4 regions of the Micromonospora sp. WMMA1996 genome follow, and region 1 is predicted to be linked to each of the others. Evidence: riboswitches for the same ligand, from Rfam matches in the RefSeq annotation. Region 1 holds a riboswitch; each other region holds the start of a gene.
The links. A riboswitch is a leader RNA that binds a small molecule or an ion and turns the genes downstream of it on or off. The one in region 1 is predicted to bind cyclic di-AMP.
Positions count from the first base shown of each region.

Region 1 (3,704 bases):
GGTGGTGAGCGCGAACTTCACCAGCACCCACCGCCACCGCAGCAGCCCCCACGGGGTGAGCAGCGCGCTGGCCACCCCGATCAGCCAGACCGCGACGCTCAGCGGCGCGAACAGCCAGGTGACCAGCAACGCCGCCGCGGGGTAGACGACCTCCGGGTCGGCGCCGCGCAGCCCGGCCACGCCCAGCGCGAGCAGCCCCAGGTCGGTGCCGAGCCAGCCGAGCGAGGTGACCAGGTGCGCGGTGAGCAGCGCCTTGCGTCCGGCGGGGGAGAGTCGTCTCATGCCACCGATCGTCGGCCGCCGCGCGGCCCACGTCGTGGGCCGCGCGACGACTCCCGGAGTACGTCGGGGAGCGTAGTGCTCAGTAGACCGACAGGTGCACGTGGTTGGTGTGGTCGCTGGACGGGTCGCCGTTGCCGCCGCTGTACGACTTCCAGCCGCTGCTGGGCAGCCAGATCTGCTTGAACCAGATCACGTAGAGCACGGCGAGCGGGTCGGCGTTGCGCACGAAGTACGCGGCCAGGTTGTTGCCGTACGTCCGGTCGCCGCCGCTGGCCACCCCGCCGAAGCCGTCCTTCTGGGCGGCGAAGTCGCAGGCGCGTCCCTTCGGGTGCTCGCCGGAGCCGCTGGGCCGGTGGCAGGAGACGTACCGGGTGAAGCCGGCCGCCTTGGCCTGGTTGAGCGCGTGCAGGGTGCGCGGGGTGATGCAGCCGTCGGCCGGCGTCGGGTCGTTGACGCTGCACGACTCCGCCGGCCAGGAGCCGTCGGAGTTGCGCTTGGCCGGCGTCGCGTTCGCCGTCGAGGTGCCCCGGACGCCGCCGCTGCCGGCGGACGGCCGGTCGTTCGCCACCTCCAGCGCCCGCTCGGCCTGCTGCTTGCGCTTGGCCATCACCGTGACCTGCTTGCGCTGCTCCCGGATCTCGCCGTCGAGCGCGGCGCGGGTCCGGGTCGCCTCGTCCCGGGTGGTGATCAGGTCGCGCAGCGTCCGGTCCTCGTGCGCGGCGACCTGCTCCAGCGCGGCCGCCCGGTCCATGAAGCCCTCCGGGCTGCTGCTGCCGAGCAGGGCCGCGGCGGTGCCCATCCGGCCGGTGCGGTACGCCACCTCGGCGATCTCGCCGACCTTGGCGTCGCGTACGGCCAGCTCGGCGCCGACCGCGTCGAGTCGCTCGGTGAGCTGCTTCTGCCGGGCCACCGACCGGCTCAGCGCGGCCTTGGCCTCCAGCCAGCCCTTGCTGGCCGCGTCGAGCTGGGCGCGCAGTTCCGGGGTGCCGCCCTCGTCGTCACCGCCGGGGGCGGCGGCGCGCAGGCCGGTGGGGGAGGCCGACCACGCCGCCGAGGCGGGGGAGGCCGGCGCGGTCACGACGCCGAGGGCCAGCATCGCGACGAGCAGGGCCGCCATCCGGGCGGCCGTCCGTCGTACAGGTGCCACTGGGGGCATTCACATGTCCTTCCGTCAACCGCCGACCGGGTTAGCTGACGGGTTCGGGACGGAAGATCCCTACCGCTGACGCGGATGCACCCCACGTACGTGGTTCCCCGGCTCGCCCTGCGGGCGATTAGGCGACGGCCGCTCCACCGGCGCCGGGGTGGCGCCCGCGGTGTGGCCGCGACCGAGCCTACCGGCGTTGCCCGGGGCCGGCTCCGTCGCCCGGAGCCGGTGAACCCGGCAAAGCCGGCATTACGCCACAATAGCGGCCTAGATTTAAGTTTGCCCTAATTACCACTCGGTCGGGCCGCACGCTCCGGCCGACGCTCCGGGTTCGATCTGCAACGTGGCGTGATCGATCGAGAAGTCCTCGTGCAGGGCGGCCCGGGCGGCGGCCAGCACGGTGGCGACCTCGGCGCCGGGAGCGGTGGTCAGGTGCGCCGAGGCCACCTCCATGCCCGAGGTCAGCGTCCACACGTGCAGGTCGTGCACCTCCGCCACGCCCGGCACGGCGGCCAGCCGGTCGTGCACCGCGGTCACCTGGAGGTGTTCCGGCGCGGCCTGCACCAGGATGCGCACCGCCGCCCGGCCGAGCCGCCAGGTGCGGGGCAGGATGAACAGACCGATCGCCACGGCCACCAACGGGTCGGCCCACCACCAGTCGGTGACCGCGATGACCAGCGCGGCGCCGATCACCCCGAGCGAGCCGAGCAGGTCGCCGAGCACCTCCAGGTACGCGCCGCGCAGGTTGATGCTCTCCTGCGCCCCGGAGCGCAGCAGCGCGAAGGCGCCGACGTTGGCGAGCAGGCCGAGCACCGCCACCACGAGCATCGGGCCGGCCAGCACCTGCGGCGGGTCACCGAACCGGCGTACCGCCTCGACCAGGACGTAGACCGCGACCGCGCCGAGCAGCACCGCGTTCGCCAGCGCCGCGAGGACCTCCAGCCGGTAGAGGCCGAATGTGCGCTGCGGATCGGTGGTGGCGCGCCGGGTGGCGGTGATCGCGGCCAGCGCCATGCCGATGCCGAGCACGTCGGTGAACATGTGCCCGGCGTCGGAGAGCAGCGCGAGCGAACCGGTCGCGAAGGCGGCCACCGCCTCGACCAGCATGAGGGCGGTGAGCAGCGCGAACGCCGCCCAGAGCCGGCCCCGGTGGCGGTGCGCCGCGTTGGTCACCGCACCGCTGTGGTCATGACCTGCGCCCACGCACACACCCTTCCCTCCCGCACCCTGGCCAGGCCCAATGTATGTTCACATCGCTATGTGTGCAAGTGAGGGTGGATCACCCGGTCGGGTCGAGCGTGGTGAGGCGTTGGGTGGCCCGGGACAACGCGACGTAGAGCGTGCGCACCCCCGAGCCGGGGTCGGCCCGGATCTCGCTCGGCGCGACCAGCACCACGCCGTCGTACTCCATGCCCTTGGCCTGCAGGCTGGTCACCACCTGGAGCCGGCCGGCGCCGAGGCCGTCCAGCCAGCCGGCCACCTCGTCCCGGCGCGGCACCGGTGTGATCACGCCGACGGTGCCCTCCACCTCGCCCAGCAGGATCCGGGCCGCCTCGACCGTGCTCGCCGGCAGCTCGGCGGCGGGCACCGTGCGTTCGACCGGCGACACGCCGGTGGAACGCACCGCGTCGGGCAGCGTCAGGTCCGGATACAGCCGGCGGATCTCCGCCGCCGCCACCGCGAAGATCTCCGCCGAGTTGCGGTAGTTGGTGGTCAGCTCGTAGCGGTGCCGGCGGCGACGCCCCAGCGCCTGGTCGCGGGCCCGGTCCAGCTCCTGCGGGTCGCCGGTCCAGGCGGTCTGCGCCGGGTCGCCGACCACCGTCCAGGACGCCAGCCGGCCCCGGCGCCCGATCATCCGCCACTGCATCGGCGAGACGTCCTGCGACTCGTCCACCACCACGTGGGCGTAGTCGCGGTAGTCCGCCGGACGCTCCCGGGCCGCCGCCCGGGCGGCGCGCTGCCGGTCGGCGTACGTGCTCAGCTCGCGCACGCCGCCGGCCAGCTGGTACGGGTCCCGCTTCGGCTTCGCCCGCCGCACCGGAGTGCCGAGCAACGCGTCCAGCTCGTCCAGCAGCGCGATGTCGGCGACGGTCGACCCGTCGGCGTCCAGCGTCCGGTACGCCTCGGTGAGCAACCGGATCTCGGCCGAGGAGAGGATCCCGCCGGCGTAGCGGCGCAGCCGGTCCGGGCGGGCGAGCCACCCCAGCACGTGACGCGGGTGCAACCGGGGCCACCAGGCCTTGAGGAACTCCCGGAACTCCGGCCGCTCGATGAT
Region 1 is NZ_PDHU01000003.1:236,456-240,159, reverse strand. Features, by position in the region: gene COO58_RS20710 (DUF2269 domain-containing protein) at 1-282, opposite strand, end outside; gene COO58_RS20705 (hypothetical protein) at 362-1,438, opposite strand; cyclic di-AMP (ydaO/yuaA leader) riboswitch at 1,443-1,573, opposite strand; gene COO58_RS20700 (cation diffusion facilitator family transporter) at 1,718-2,632, opposite strand; gene COO58_RS20695 (AAA family ATPase) at 2,709-3,704, opposite strand, start outside.

Region 2 (3,704 bases), on a different contig from region 1:
CCGTTCCGGCCGGCTGCCGCGCGACGCTGAGCTTCTGGCTGCACATCGACAGCGCGGAGTCGACCACGACCACCGCGTACGACAAGCTCACCGTCAAGGCCGGCAGCACCACGCTGGCGACCTACTCGAACCTGAACAAGGCCACCGGCTACGTGCAGCGGTCCTTCGACGTCTCGTCGCTGGCCGGCACCACGGCGACCATCTCGTTCAGCGGCGTGGAGGACAGCTCCCTGCAGACGTCCTTCGTCGTCGACGACACCGCGGTCACCCTGAGCTGACCGTAGGGCGAGCGGCCGGTCGTCGTCCTCCGGGCGGCCGGCCGCTTCGTCGCGTCGGCAGGTCGGTCAGGCCGGGCGGCCGGCCCGGGACGCGGCGCCCCGGTCGCGCGGGATCCGCGCGGCCACCTCGTGCATCGCCCGGCTGAACAGCTCCGCCTGGTCGGGCAGGCCGCCGAGGCGGGCCGCCAGGGCGTCGGCGTCGGCCCGGGCCGAGTCGCTGACCCGGGCGTCCAGCTCGGCCAGCGCGGCGTTGACGGCGGCGACGACGTGTCCGCAGAGGACCTCCAGCGGCTCGCCGGCCAGGTCCGGGTCGACGGCGACCGAGTCCAGTCGGCCACCCTGGACGGCGACCGCCCGGACGCGGCCGTCGGCCGCGGCGCCCTCGGCCCGGAGCAACTCGCCCGGCTCGCCGTCGGGGTGCACGCCGGCCCGGGACCGCATCGCCGCGAGCGCCTGCTGCGTCCGGCTCAGGAGCTCGTCGAGGCTCGCGGCGGCCGAGAACGGGTCGATGGTCATATCCGCGCTTTCTTCACGTCTTAGCCGAGCATCGTGACCATAGCAACCGGCACCGACCGAGCGCGGTCACCGGCCGGCCCCGCCCGCAAGCGAGCAGGTCGGGCGCCGCGCGCCCGGCGTGTCGCGCGACCGCGAACGCCCGGCCGGAGCCCCGGCCGGGCGTTCGTCGGCTCAGCGCAGGCGCAGTCGCTGACCCGGGAAGATCAGGCCCGGATCGTCGCCGACGACGGCGCGGTTGCGCTCGTGCAGCGCCCGCCACCCCCCGGCGACGTGCGCCGCGACGGCGATGCCGGAGAGTGTGTCGCCGGAGCGCACCCGGTAGGTGCCGGCGCCGCCCCGCCCGGCCGGTCGGTCCACCGTGGACCTCGTCGTGGTGGGCCGGTCGGTGACCTTCCTCGGCGCGGGGCGGTCCGCCTTCCGCGGCGTGGGACGGTCGGCCGCCTTCTTCGGGGACGAGCCGGATCCGCCCTTGCGGCCGCAGACCGGCCAGGCGCCGATGCCCTGCCCGTCCAGGACCCGCTCGGCGACGGCGATCTGCTCCGACCGGCTGGCCAGGTCCGCCCGGGCGGCGTACTTCTTCCCGCCGTGGCCGTTCCAGGTGCCGCGCGAGAACTGGAGCCCGCCGTAGTAGCCGTTGCCGGTGTTGATGTGCCAGTTGCCGCCGGACTCGCACCGCGCGACGGCGTCCCAGTTGACGCCGGAGGCGCTGGCCGGGACGGCCGGAGCGAACAGGACCGCGGCGCCGGCCAGGACCACGCCGACGGCGGTACGACGGGCTGCGTATGCAGTTGCCATGGGGATTCCTCCACGCCGACGAGGTGAGCTGTCGGGTTCGGGCCGAGGAGCCCGGCCGCCGCTGGCGGCTTCACCCCGAGGTGACGTGCACCGAGGAACGTTGGGTCCCCCGCTCCCGCCGAGGTTCGGTTACCGCCGGGCCGGCGGCGGGATTAGGCGTTACCGGCCCGTGGTGTCCGCGACCGCGGACGCCACCGACGCTAGGGACGATTTCGGGCGATCGCCCACTTCTCGGGATGTTCGTCACCCGGGCGGGCGACCGGGCACGCGGCACGCGACGACGTGGTAGCGGGACGTACGGGCCGGATCCGGACGCCCCGCCCGGCCGCTCCGGCCCCGGGCTACCGTGGGCGGGACCGGCAAGATCGCACGAGGAGCGGCACGGATGACCGAGCACGGACACGAGCTGGCCTTCGGCGGCTTCCTCACCCCCACCGCCGGACGGCCGGACCAGGTGGTGGCCCTCGCCTCGCTCTGCGAGCAGGTCGGGCTGGACCTGGTCACCTTCCAGGACCACCCCTACCAGCCGGGTTTCCTGGACACGTGGACGCTGATGTCGTACGTGGCCGCCGCCACCGACCGGATCGGACTGGCCGGCAACGTGCTCAACCTGCCGCTGCGCCAACCGGTGGTGCTCGCCCGCAGCGTGGCCAGCCTGGACCTGCTCACCGGCGGCCGGGTCGAGCTGGGGTTGGGCGCGGGCGCGTTCTGGGACGCGATCGAGGCGGCCGGCGGGCGGCGGCTCTCCCCCGGCGCGGCGGTCGACGCGCTCGACGAGGCGATCCAGGTCATCCGGGAGGTCTGGGGCACCGACCGACGCGGGATGATCCGCGTCGCCGGGGAGCACTACCGGGTGGTCGGCGCGAAGCGCGGACCGGCGCCGGCCCATCCGGTGGGCATCTGGGTGGGCGCGTACAAGCCACGCATGCTGCGCCTGGTCGGTCGCGCCGCGGACGGCTGGCTGCCGTCGCTGGCCTACCTGCCGAAGGGGCCCGACGAGCTGCCTGCGCTCAACGCGCTGGTCGACGAGGGCGCGCGGGCCGCCGGGCGGGACCCCGGCGAGATCCGCCGGATGCTCAACGTGACCGGCAGTTTCACCCGCTCGTCCACGGGGTTCCTGGCCGGGCCGCCGCGGCGGTGGGTGGAGGACCTGGCCGGGCTCACCCTGGAGCACGGCATCACCACCTTCGTCCTGGGCAGCGACGAGCCGCGCGCCATCCAGCTCTTCGCCCAGGAGGTGGCGCCGGCGGTCCGGGAGCTGGTCGCGGCCGAGCGCACCACGCCGGGCAGCGGCGCCCGCGCCGTCGCGCGGGAGCAGGCCGCCGGCGGCGTCCCGACCACCCTCGCGGTCACCCCCACGCCCGACCCGGGGGTACGCCTGAGCGCGCGCCGCCTCTGGGACGAGTCGACCCGTCCGACCGCCCCGCCGGCGCCGGCCGGGCACGTCTACCCGGCCCACGCGCAGGCCGCGGGGCAACATCTGGTGGACGTGCACGACCACCTGCGCCGGGAGCTGGCCCAGGTGCGGGACCTGCTGGAACAGGTGACGCGGGGCGCGGTCTCGCCGGGCGGCGCGCGGGCCGCGCTGAACGAGATGACCCTGCGGCAGAACAACTGGACGCTGGGCGCGTACTGCGCCGCGTACTGCACGGTGGTGACCCAGCACCACGGACTGGAGGACGCCTCGGTCTTCCCGCACCTGCGCCGCGCCGACGCCGGGCTGGCGGCGGTGCTCGACCGGCTGGAGGAGGAGCACGTGGTGATCCACGGCGTGGTGGAGGGTGTCGACCGGGCGCTGGTGGAGCTGATCAGCCGACCGGGTGACTTCACCGGGCTCCAGGAGGCGGCGGACCTGCTCACCGACACGCTGCTGTCACACCTGTCGTACGAGGAGCACCAGATCGTCGAGCCGCTGGCCCGGCACGGCTTCTACCCCGGTCAGCTGTGACCGACGGATATTCCCGAGCCGCGACGTGAGATAGCTGGCTTTTGTTTCCCTAAGTCAGCGCGGTAGCGTCGAGCCCATGACGGACTTCCTCGCGCAGCGCGACTCCTGGTCCACCGCCAACTGCTCGATCGCCCGGGCGCTCGAGGTGGTCGGCAACCGCACCACGC
Region 2 is NZ_PDHU01000001.1:2,040,508-2,044,211, reverse strand. Features, by position in the region: gene COO58_RS09810 (M4 family metallopeptidase) at 1-278, shown strand, start outside; gene COO58_RS09805 (YbaB/EbfC family nucleoid-associated protein) at 345-794, opposite strand; gene COO58_RS09800 (transglycosylase family protein) at 966-1,589, opposite strand; cyclic di-AMP (ydaO/yuaA leader) riboswitch at 1,593-1,758, opposite strand; gene COO58_RS09795 (LLM class flavin-dependent oxidoreductase) at 1,975-3,537, shown strand; gene COO58_RS09790 (helix-turn-helix domain-containing protein) at 3,614-3,704, shown strand, end outside.
Region 2: linked by a shared signal. The riboswitch ahead of COO58_RS09800 (transglycosylase family protein) and the one ahead of COO58_RS20705 (hypothetical protein) in region 1 are both predicted to bind cyclic di-AMP.

Region 3 (3,704 bases), on a different contig from region 1:
TACGTCTGGCCGGCGGAGGCGCGGGCGCCGTGGTCGGAGATGTACATCGTGTCCGGCGTGCCGTCCGGACGCAGCCCGAGGTCGTTGACCAGCGGGGCGTCCGCGCTCGGCGCGGTCCGCAGGACCACCGCGGAGGAGCCGCGCGACGGGCAGGTCTCGGCCGGCGGGGTGGGCGTCGGGACGCCCGGCGGCTGCTGGTTGCAGCCGACGAACGCCGGGCGGTTGGTGGCGAAGTCCGGGTCGATGGTGACCAGCCCGGTGCGGGCCGTGCCGGTGCTCCGGAACGGCGCCTTCATCAGGTCGAAGTAGTGCGACCAGTCCCAGTAGGGGCCCGGGTCCCAGTGCATGCCCTTCACCGTGCCGGCGGTGGTGCCCGGCACGTTGTCGTGCCCGATGATGTGCTGCCGGTCCAGCGGGATGCCGAACTTCAGCGCGAGGTGGCGGACCAGCTTGGCCGAGGCCCGGTACATCGCCTCGGTGTACCAGGTGCCCTGACCGGCGAAGCCCTCGTGCTCCAGACCGATGGACTTGGCGTTGACGTACCAGTTGCCGGCGTGCCAGCCGACGTCCTTGGCCTTGATGTGCTGGGCGACGTAGCCGTCCACCGAGCGCAGCGTGTAGTGCCAGCCCAGGTAGTCGGCCCGCTTCACCAGGTCGACGCTGGGGCCGAAGTAGCCCTCGGTGTCGTGGATGACGATGTATTCGATCTTCTGCTGCTTCGGCCGGTTGCCCAGGTCGTGGTTGCCGTAGTCGCCCGGGTCGGCGCTGAGCTGCTCGTACGGGGCGGGGATCCACTCACAGGCCAGCCGGACCGGGCACTCCAGGCCGTCCGGCCGCTGGGCGTGGCGCAGGCCGAGCCGGGCCAGCCGGGACCGGTCCGGCCGGGCGGCGGTGGCGGCCAGCGTGACCCGCTGCCCGTCGTCGGTGGTCCGGGTCGCGCCCTGGCCGAGCTGGTCGTAGACCTCGTCGGCGAAGGCCGCCGCCGCGTCGGCGGTGTCCGCGCCGGAGTAGCGGGCCACCGCGCCGTACCAGGCCGCCGCGTCGGTGCCGGCGCCGACCGGCCCGCCCAGTGCCTTCTGGTACGACGCGAGCAGCGCCGCGCCACCGCGGATGTTCGCCGCCGGGTCGGTGCGCAGCGTCTGCGCGTCGAGCCCGGTGAGCGTCGCGGCGGTGTCGATCGTCTGCAGCGAGGCGCGGGGCAGCGGGGTCTCCCGTGCCGGCGCGGCGGCGGTGGCCGGGTCGAGGGTGAGCGGGCGGGAGTCGTCGCCGCGCGGGTCCTCGTCCTCGTCGACGTGGGCGCTGCCCGGGGTGGCGAGGACGTGTGCCGCGTCGGTCAGGTGCATCGGGCCGTAGCCGCCGCTGGTGCTGGGTTGGCCGGGGTGGGTGTCCCAGCGGGACTCGAGATAGGAGACGCCGAGCAGCACGTTCTGCGGCACGCCGTACTCGGTGGCCGCGGCGGCGTACTGCCGTTGCCGGTCGGTGGCGGGTCCGGCCGTCTCCGGCGCGGCGGTCACCGGGCCGGTGACGGCCAGCGCGGTGGCGGTCGCCACGGCGGCGGCCAGCAGTATCCGTCCGCCCGACGGTGGGGTGGAGAGGTGCATCGAACCTCCTGGACAGGGATGGGGGTCACTGCGTCCCCACCCTCACTCCGCACACCCGCGAGGGTCAATACCTTTCCAGCAGGTAATCCTTAATGAAAGAAAACTTCACCCAGGTGTCGGTACGGAGTGTCACGGCGTCCCGAGTTGCGGATCGATAACGACGGCTCCTACTCTGGTGAATCGTCGGCCGCCAGTCTCACCGTCCAACCCGGTCGGTGACGGTCCGGCACCGCCGAGTCGCCCACGGGCGAGCCGGGGAACCAGGTACCTGGGGTGAATCCGCAGCGGAGCTGCGGTAGGGCGGCTCCCTTCCCGTCCGAATCCGTCAGCTAACCCGGTAGGCGGTCAGGAAGAAGGAGTACGGACGCCCGGTGGCACTCCATGCCCCGCGGCCGTCGTCGAACCGGTCGGTCGACCGGTCCCTCGTCGCGCCGCGTTCCCGCTGGTCCCGCTTCACCACCGCCCTCGCCGCCCTGGTCGGCACCGCCGTCGTTCTGACCGGCGGCGCCACGGCGGCCCACGCCGAACCCTCGGTCGCCGAGATCGAGGCCCAGATCGACCGCGACTGGAACAAGCTCGAACCGGTCATCGAGCAGGTCAACGCCGTACGCGAGCAGCTCGCGGTGCGGCGCAAGCAGGCCGACGCGCTCGGCCGGCAGATCGCCCCGCTGCAGGCCCGGGTGGACGCGGCGTTGGGCCAGGTCGGCGGGCTCGCCGCCGACGCGTACAAGGGCGACAACCTCTCCACCGTCAACGCCCTGCTGGGCAGCCGCTCGCCGGGCGACCTGGTCAGCGGCCTGGAGCTGCTCGACCGCTTCGCACACCACCAGCAGGAGCAGGTGCGTGCCGTCGCCGAATTGCGCGACGAGCTGGCCGCCAAGAAGCGGCCGCTGGACCAGATGGTCGCCGACCTGAGCCGCACCGAGGCGCAGCTCGCGACGAAGAAGAAGCAGATCGACGGCGAGATCGCCCGGCTGCAGAAGCTGCGGCTGAAGGTCTACGGCAACGGTGGTGGCGGCCCGCTGCGCCCGGCCCCCTGCCCGTCCGGTTACCCCGGCGGCGCGGCCGGGGTCGCGGTCAAGTTCGCCTGCGCCCAGATCGGCAAGATCTACGTCTGGGGGGCCGCCGGCCCGGACCACTTCGACTGCTCCGGCCTGACCATGGCCGCCTGGGCCAAGGCCGGGGTCTCGCTGCCGCACAACGCCCGGCAGCAGCACGACGTGACGAAGCGGGTCAGCCGGTCCGAGCTGCGCGCCGGTGACCTGGTCTTCTACTACGGCGACCTGCACCACGTGGGGATGTACGTGGGCGACGGCTGGGTGGTGCACGCCTCCCAGTCCGGCAAGCCGATCACCATGAAGCGCGTCGACGACGGCGACATCAACAGCTACGGCCGCCCCGCCTGAGGTGTAAGGAAGGGCCCCCTCTTAACGCATTCTGCATAGGAGGGGGCCCCTCTTAACAAGCGGCGCTCGGCGTCAGCGGGTGGGCCAGGTGCGCCAGCTCTGCCAGGACCGGCTCGGCGTCGGGCCGCGCTGGCCCTGGTAGCGCGATCCGTAGACGGCCGAGCCGTACGGGTGCTCGGCCGGCGAGGAGAGCCGGAAGATGCAGAGCTGACCGATCTTCATTCCCGGCCAGAGCGTGATCGGCAGGTTCGCCACGTTGGACAGCTCCAGCGTGACGTGGCCGGAGAAGCCCGGGTCGATGAAGCCGGCGGTGGAGTGGGTCAGCAGGCCGAGCCGGCCCAGGCTGGACTTGCCCTCCAGTCGCCCGGCGAGCTGGTCGCCCAGCGAGATCACCTCCAGCGTGGAGGCGAGCACGAACTCGCCCGGGTGCAGCACGAAGGGCTGGCCCTCCGGCACCTCCACCATCGACGTCAGGTCGTCCTGCTGCACCGACGGGTCGATGTGGGTGTAGAGATGGTTGTTGAAGACCCGGAACAACCGGTCCAGGCGTACGTCGATGCTGGACGGCTGCACCAGCGTGGGCTCGAAGGGCTCCAGCGCGAGCGTGCCCGACTTGATCTCGGAGACCAGGTCGCGGTCGGAGAGCAGCATCGGAACACCATAGCGACCGGTACGGGTGACCTGCGTGTCGCACTAC
Region 3 is NZ_PDHU01000001.1:1,348,715-1,352,418, reverse strand. Features, by position in the region: gene COO58_RS06645 (N-acetylmuramoyl-L-alanine amidase) at 1-1,601, opposite strand, end outside; cyclic di-AMP (ydaO/yuaA leader) riboswitch at 1,822-1,959, shown strand; gene COO58_RS06640 (NlpC/P60 family protein) at 1,973-3,007, shown strand; gene dcd (dCTP deaminase) at 3,080-3,658, opposite strand.
Region 3: linked by a shared signal. The riboswitch ahead of COO58_RS06640 (NlpC/P60 family protein) and the one ahead of COO58_RS20705 (hypothetical protein) in region 1 are both predicted to bind cyclic di-AMP.

Region 4 (3,704 bases), on a different contig from region 1:
CCGACGCCGGCACCCCCACCCCGATCGAGTACGCCGGGCGGCGTGGCCCCGACTGAGGCGCGTCCACCCTGGTCGGTGGTGTCACGACACGCCGACCGAGAGTGCGCGGCGGTGGGATCGGCGGTAATTTGTACCCGTGCTTCCGATCGCGCTTACCTGTCCCGTGTGGTGGGTGGCGCGCTGGGCGGCACGCATGTTGGCCAGCCTGGCCGTGGTCGTCGCCTGCTCGCTCGGCGCTACGACACTGCCCGCCGGGGTCGCCACGGCCGCCCCGACACCGGCCGGCCCGGCCGTCGGCCTGACGTCGCGTACCCCGACTGACACGCCGGTCGCCGCGCGGCCGGGCCGTGTCGACGTCGCCGAGCGGCCGGCCCCCTCCACCGGCGTCCCGGAGCCCGCGCCCCGGGACGCGGTCGCGCGGCCCGGCCACCGGGAGCCGGTCCCGGCCGGTCGGCACCCGGCGCCGGTCGGCCCCCGGGCCCCGCCCGCCCGCTGACCGCACGGGCGGTCCCCGGCCCGTCCCCGCACCCACCGAACCTCACCCCGCACCCGCCTCGGCGGCCCGGCGGCGCCCGTTCCGCGGCCGCGCCCCGCCCCGACCGGCGTGCGACCTTCCCGCCACGTCTTCTCCGTGAGGTGCCGACCATGTCGCAGACCGTTCTCTACCACTTCCTCACCGCCGTCCCCGAGGCCGCCGCGATCTGGTCGGCCCTGCTCGTGTCCGCCTTCGGCCTGCTCGCCGTGCTCGTCGCCCGCCCCGACCGCGACGGCGCGGCGGACCTCGAACCCGATCCGGTCGACGCGGAGGCGCTGCACCGGGCGGACCTCGCCCGCTACGCCGACGAGGTGGCGGTGGCCGCCGCCGGAGCCGCCCAGACCGCCCGCCGGCGACGCGAGCGGTGGCTGGTCGTCCAGGACGAGGCGGAGCGGGCCTGGGCGGCCTTCGACGAGGCGGAGGCGGCCGCCCGCCGCCTGGCCGGCGCCGCCGCGCTGCCCGCGCCGCGCACGCCACACACCCCGTCCGAGTACGCGGCGCGGGAGCGCTGGCTGCACCACGCCGCCATGGCGGCGCACTGGCGGGGCGACCTGACCGCCCGGCAGCTCGCGGACGTGCTGGCCCACCGCAACGGGTGGGACCCGCGTCGCCATCCGGCTGAGCAGGAGATCGTGCTGGCCCGGACGATCCGCGACGGCCGACGGGCGGCCTGGGAGGCGGGCGCCGAGCGGGAGCGACAGGCCTGGCGGGACGCGGAGCTCGCCGCCGACGCGGCGCGGACGCTGGCCGCCGAGACCTACGCGGCGGCCGCCGCGGTGCGGCCGTCGCCCGCCCCCCGCGTCGCGTCGGCCAGCCGAGTCCCGGTGCCCACCGTCGTCCGCGGCGCCCGCTGGCGGCCGGCCCGGGTCGGCTGAGTGGCGTCTCCACCGAATCGTTACCCGAATGCGGTGAGCCCGCTCACGTGCGGCCCGGAAACGGGCGCTCGACGCACAACCGGTCAGCGGACCCGACAATTGCGGGGCGTCGGCCGGTCGAATGCCCGCTTTTCGCCTTCCGATGCCGGCTCGAACCCTTGCCCCCATTGAGTGAAGTCAGTAACCGGCTGTTCCGATATCCGTAGTCGCGGACGACGTTTACGCAGGTGGGAGCGCTTGGCTTGAGGCGTACCCACCGGTAGTGTCGGCGCGTCCGGTGCGGTTTTCGATCGCAGACGGCGACGCCGCACCGACCCGCCTAATCGTGCATACGAACCGGGGACCCACAGCAACACCGGGGTGAATCCGCGAGCCACGGCCCGCGGTAGGGCGTACTTCCCGCCCGAATCCGTCAGCTAACCCGGTCGGCGGCCACGGAAGGAGTTTCATTCCTCGTGCGAACCACCCCCCGATCGTCCCCCCACCTCCACGGCCCGGTGGTGCCGGCGCTCGCCTGACGGCGACGCCCACCCGACCCCCCGTGTGCGCCCGGCTGTCCGGGTGCCCCGTCCAGCGGCCGTCCCGCCCCGTCGAACGCGCGTGAAGTCCTCCGCGCGGGGGCCGGCGTGTGCCGCTCACGCCCTGGAGGAACCCGTGAAGCACCACCTGAAGCGTCAGCTGCGGCGTCTCGCCACCGAGCGCCCGTACCAGATCATCGCCGGTTCGGCCGCCGCCCTCGTGTTGGCCGGCGGCACCGGTGTCGCCCTCGCCGCCACCGACGACACCCCGTCCCGGTCGGAGAACACCGTCGCGGTCGCCGAACTCGGCTCCCGCCTCGGCGAGGCCGCCAGCCGCGGTGAGGCCCGCATCGCCGTCCCCTCGCCGAGCGCCTCACCCAGCGCCGCACCCACCGCCTCGCCCTCGGCGAAGCCGGCGGCCAAGGCCACCACCGACCCGGACACCAAGCCGAAGCCCAAGCCGAAGCCGCCGGCGAGCAAGGTGCTCGACTACGACTACCAGGCGCAGACCACCTACTACTACTGCGGCCCGGCCGCGGTGCGCAACGCGCTCAGCGCCAACGGCATCGAGCGGAGCCAGGACACGCTCGCCGTCGCCCTCGGCACCACCGAGATGGGCACCAACTCGGCCGAGGACACCACGCGCGTGCTCAACCAGCAGGTCAAGGGCAACCCGTACCGGACCCGCATGATCCCGGGCGCGGCCACCCCGGCCCAGATGGACCGGCTCCAGGCCGACGTGGTCACGGCGGTCAGCAACGGCCGCGCGGTCGTCGCCAACGTCGCCGGCGACGCCACCGACACCAACGGCGGCTGGCACTCGTTCCCGGGCGGTCACTACATCGCGGTGGTCGGCTACAAGAACGACGGCCGGACCGTCCGGATCGCCGACTCGGCCGACCCGTCGCTGCCCTCGTACTGGGTCACCACCATCGATCTGGCGAACTGGATGGCGACGCGCGGCTACTCCGCCTGACGCCTTTTACGACGCGCGAAAGGCCGGCACCCTGTTGGGGGTGCCGGCCTTTCGCGTGGGTCTTACTTGGTCCAGTGCTGGGCCACGATGTCGGTGGCCTGCTTCTCCCACTGCGCGTAGGCGTCCGGGTACGCGGAGACCTGGACGGTCTGGGCGGCGTCGGTCAGGGGCATCTTCTCCCAGCCGTCGACCTGCTTCAGGCCCTTGAGGAAGGCCAGGGTGGAGTACTCGGGGTCGGTGATCTGCTCCGGCGTGCCCCAACCGCTCGACGGGCGCTGCTGGAACAGGCCCAGCGAGTCGTGGTCATTCTTGTCGCCGAGGTGGCCGAGGTTTTCCAGCTTCGACTCCTGCAGGGCGGTGGCGATCGAGATGACCGCGGCCCGCTCGGGCAGGCCGGCCTTCTTCGTGGCGGCGATGATCGCCTTGGCGTTGGCGGTCTGCTCGTCGTTCAGGGTGATGGTCGACTGCTCGCCCTGCACGGTGGCGACCGCGACGGGCTTGGCGGCGGCGTGGGCGGGGGTGTCGGTGTGGGCGGCGATCGGACCGGCGAAGACGCCACCGGTGAAGGCCAGACCAGCGATACCGAGGATGCTCTTGCGCAGGATCGTGTTCATGAGGGGGCTCCATTCGGGGGTCAACACACCCGGGGGGGTGTGGGCACCGTCAGGCGCTCGAAAAGTCTTGAAGGGGGATCCGGCTGGCTCGTGAGGGCTGGGGGGTCAGCTCACGGGGCCGGGGATGTCCGGCTGGCTCGCGGGGCGGGGGGCCTGCACGCGGCGCCGGATGATGTGTAACGACCG
Region 4 is NZ_PDHU01000001.1:3,449,369-3,453,072, reverse strand. Features, by position in the region: gene COO58_RS15755 (acyltransferase) at 1-56, shown strand, start outside; gene COO58_RS15750 (hypothetical protein) at 194-496, shown strand; gene COO58_RS15745 (hypothetical protein) at 646-1,410, shown strand; cyclic di-AMP (ydaO/yuaA leader) riboswitch at 1,717-1,856, shown strand; gene COO58_RS15740 (C39 family peptidase) at 2,065-2,904, shown strand; gene COO58_RS15735 (hypothetical protein) at 2,967-3,518, opposite strand.
Region 4: linked by a shared signal. The riboswitch ahead of COO58_RS15740 (C39 family peptidase) and the one ahead of COO58_RS20705 (hypothetical protein) in region 1 are both predicted to bind cyclic di-AMP.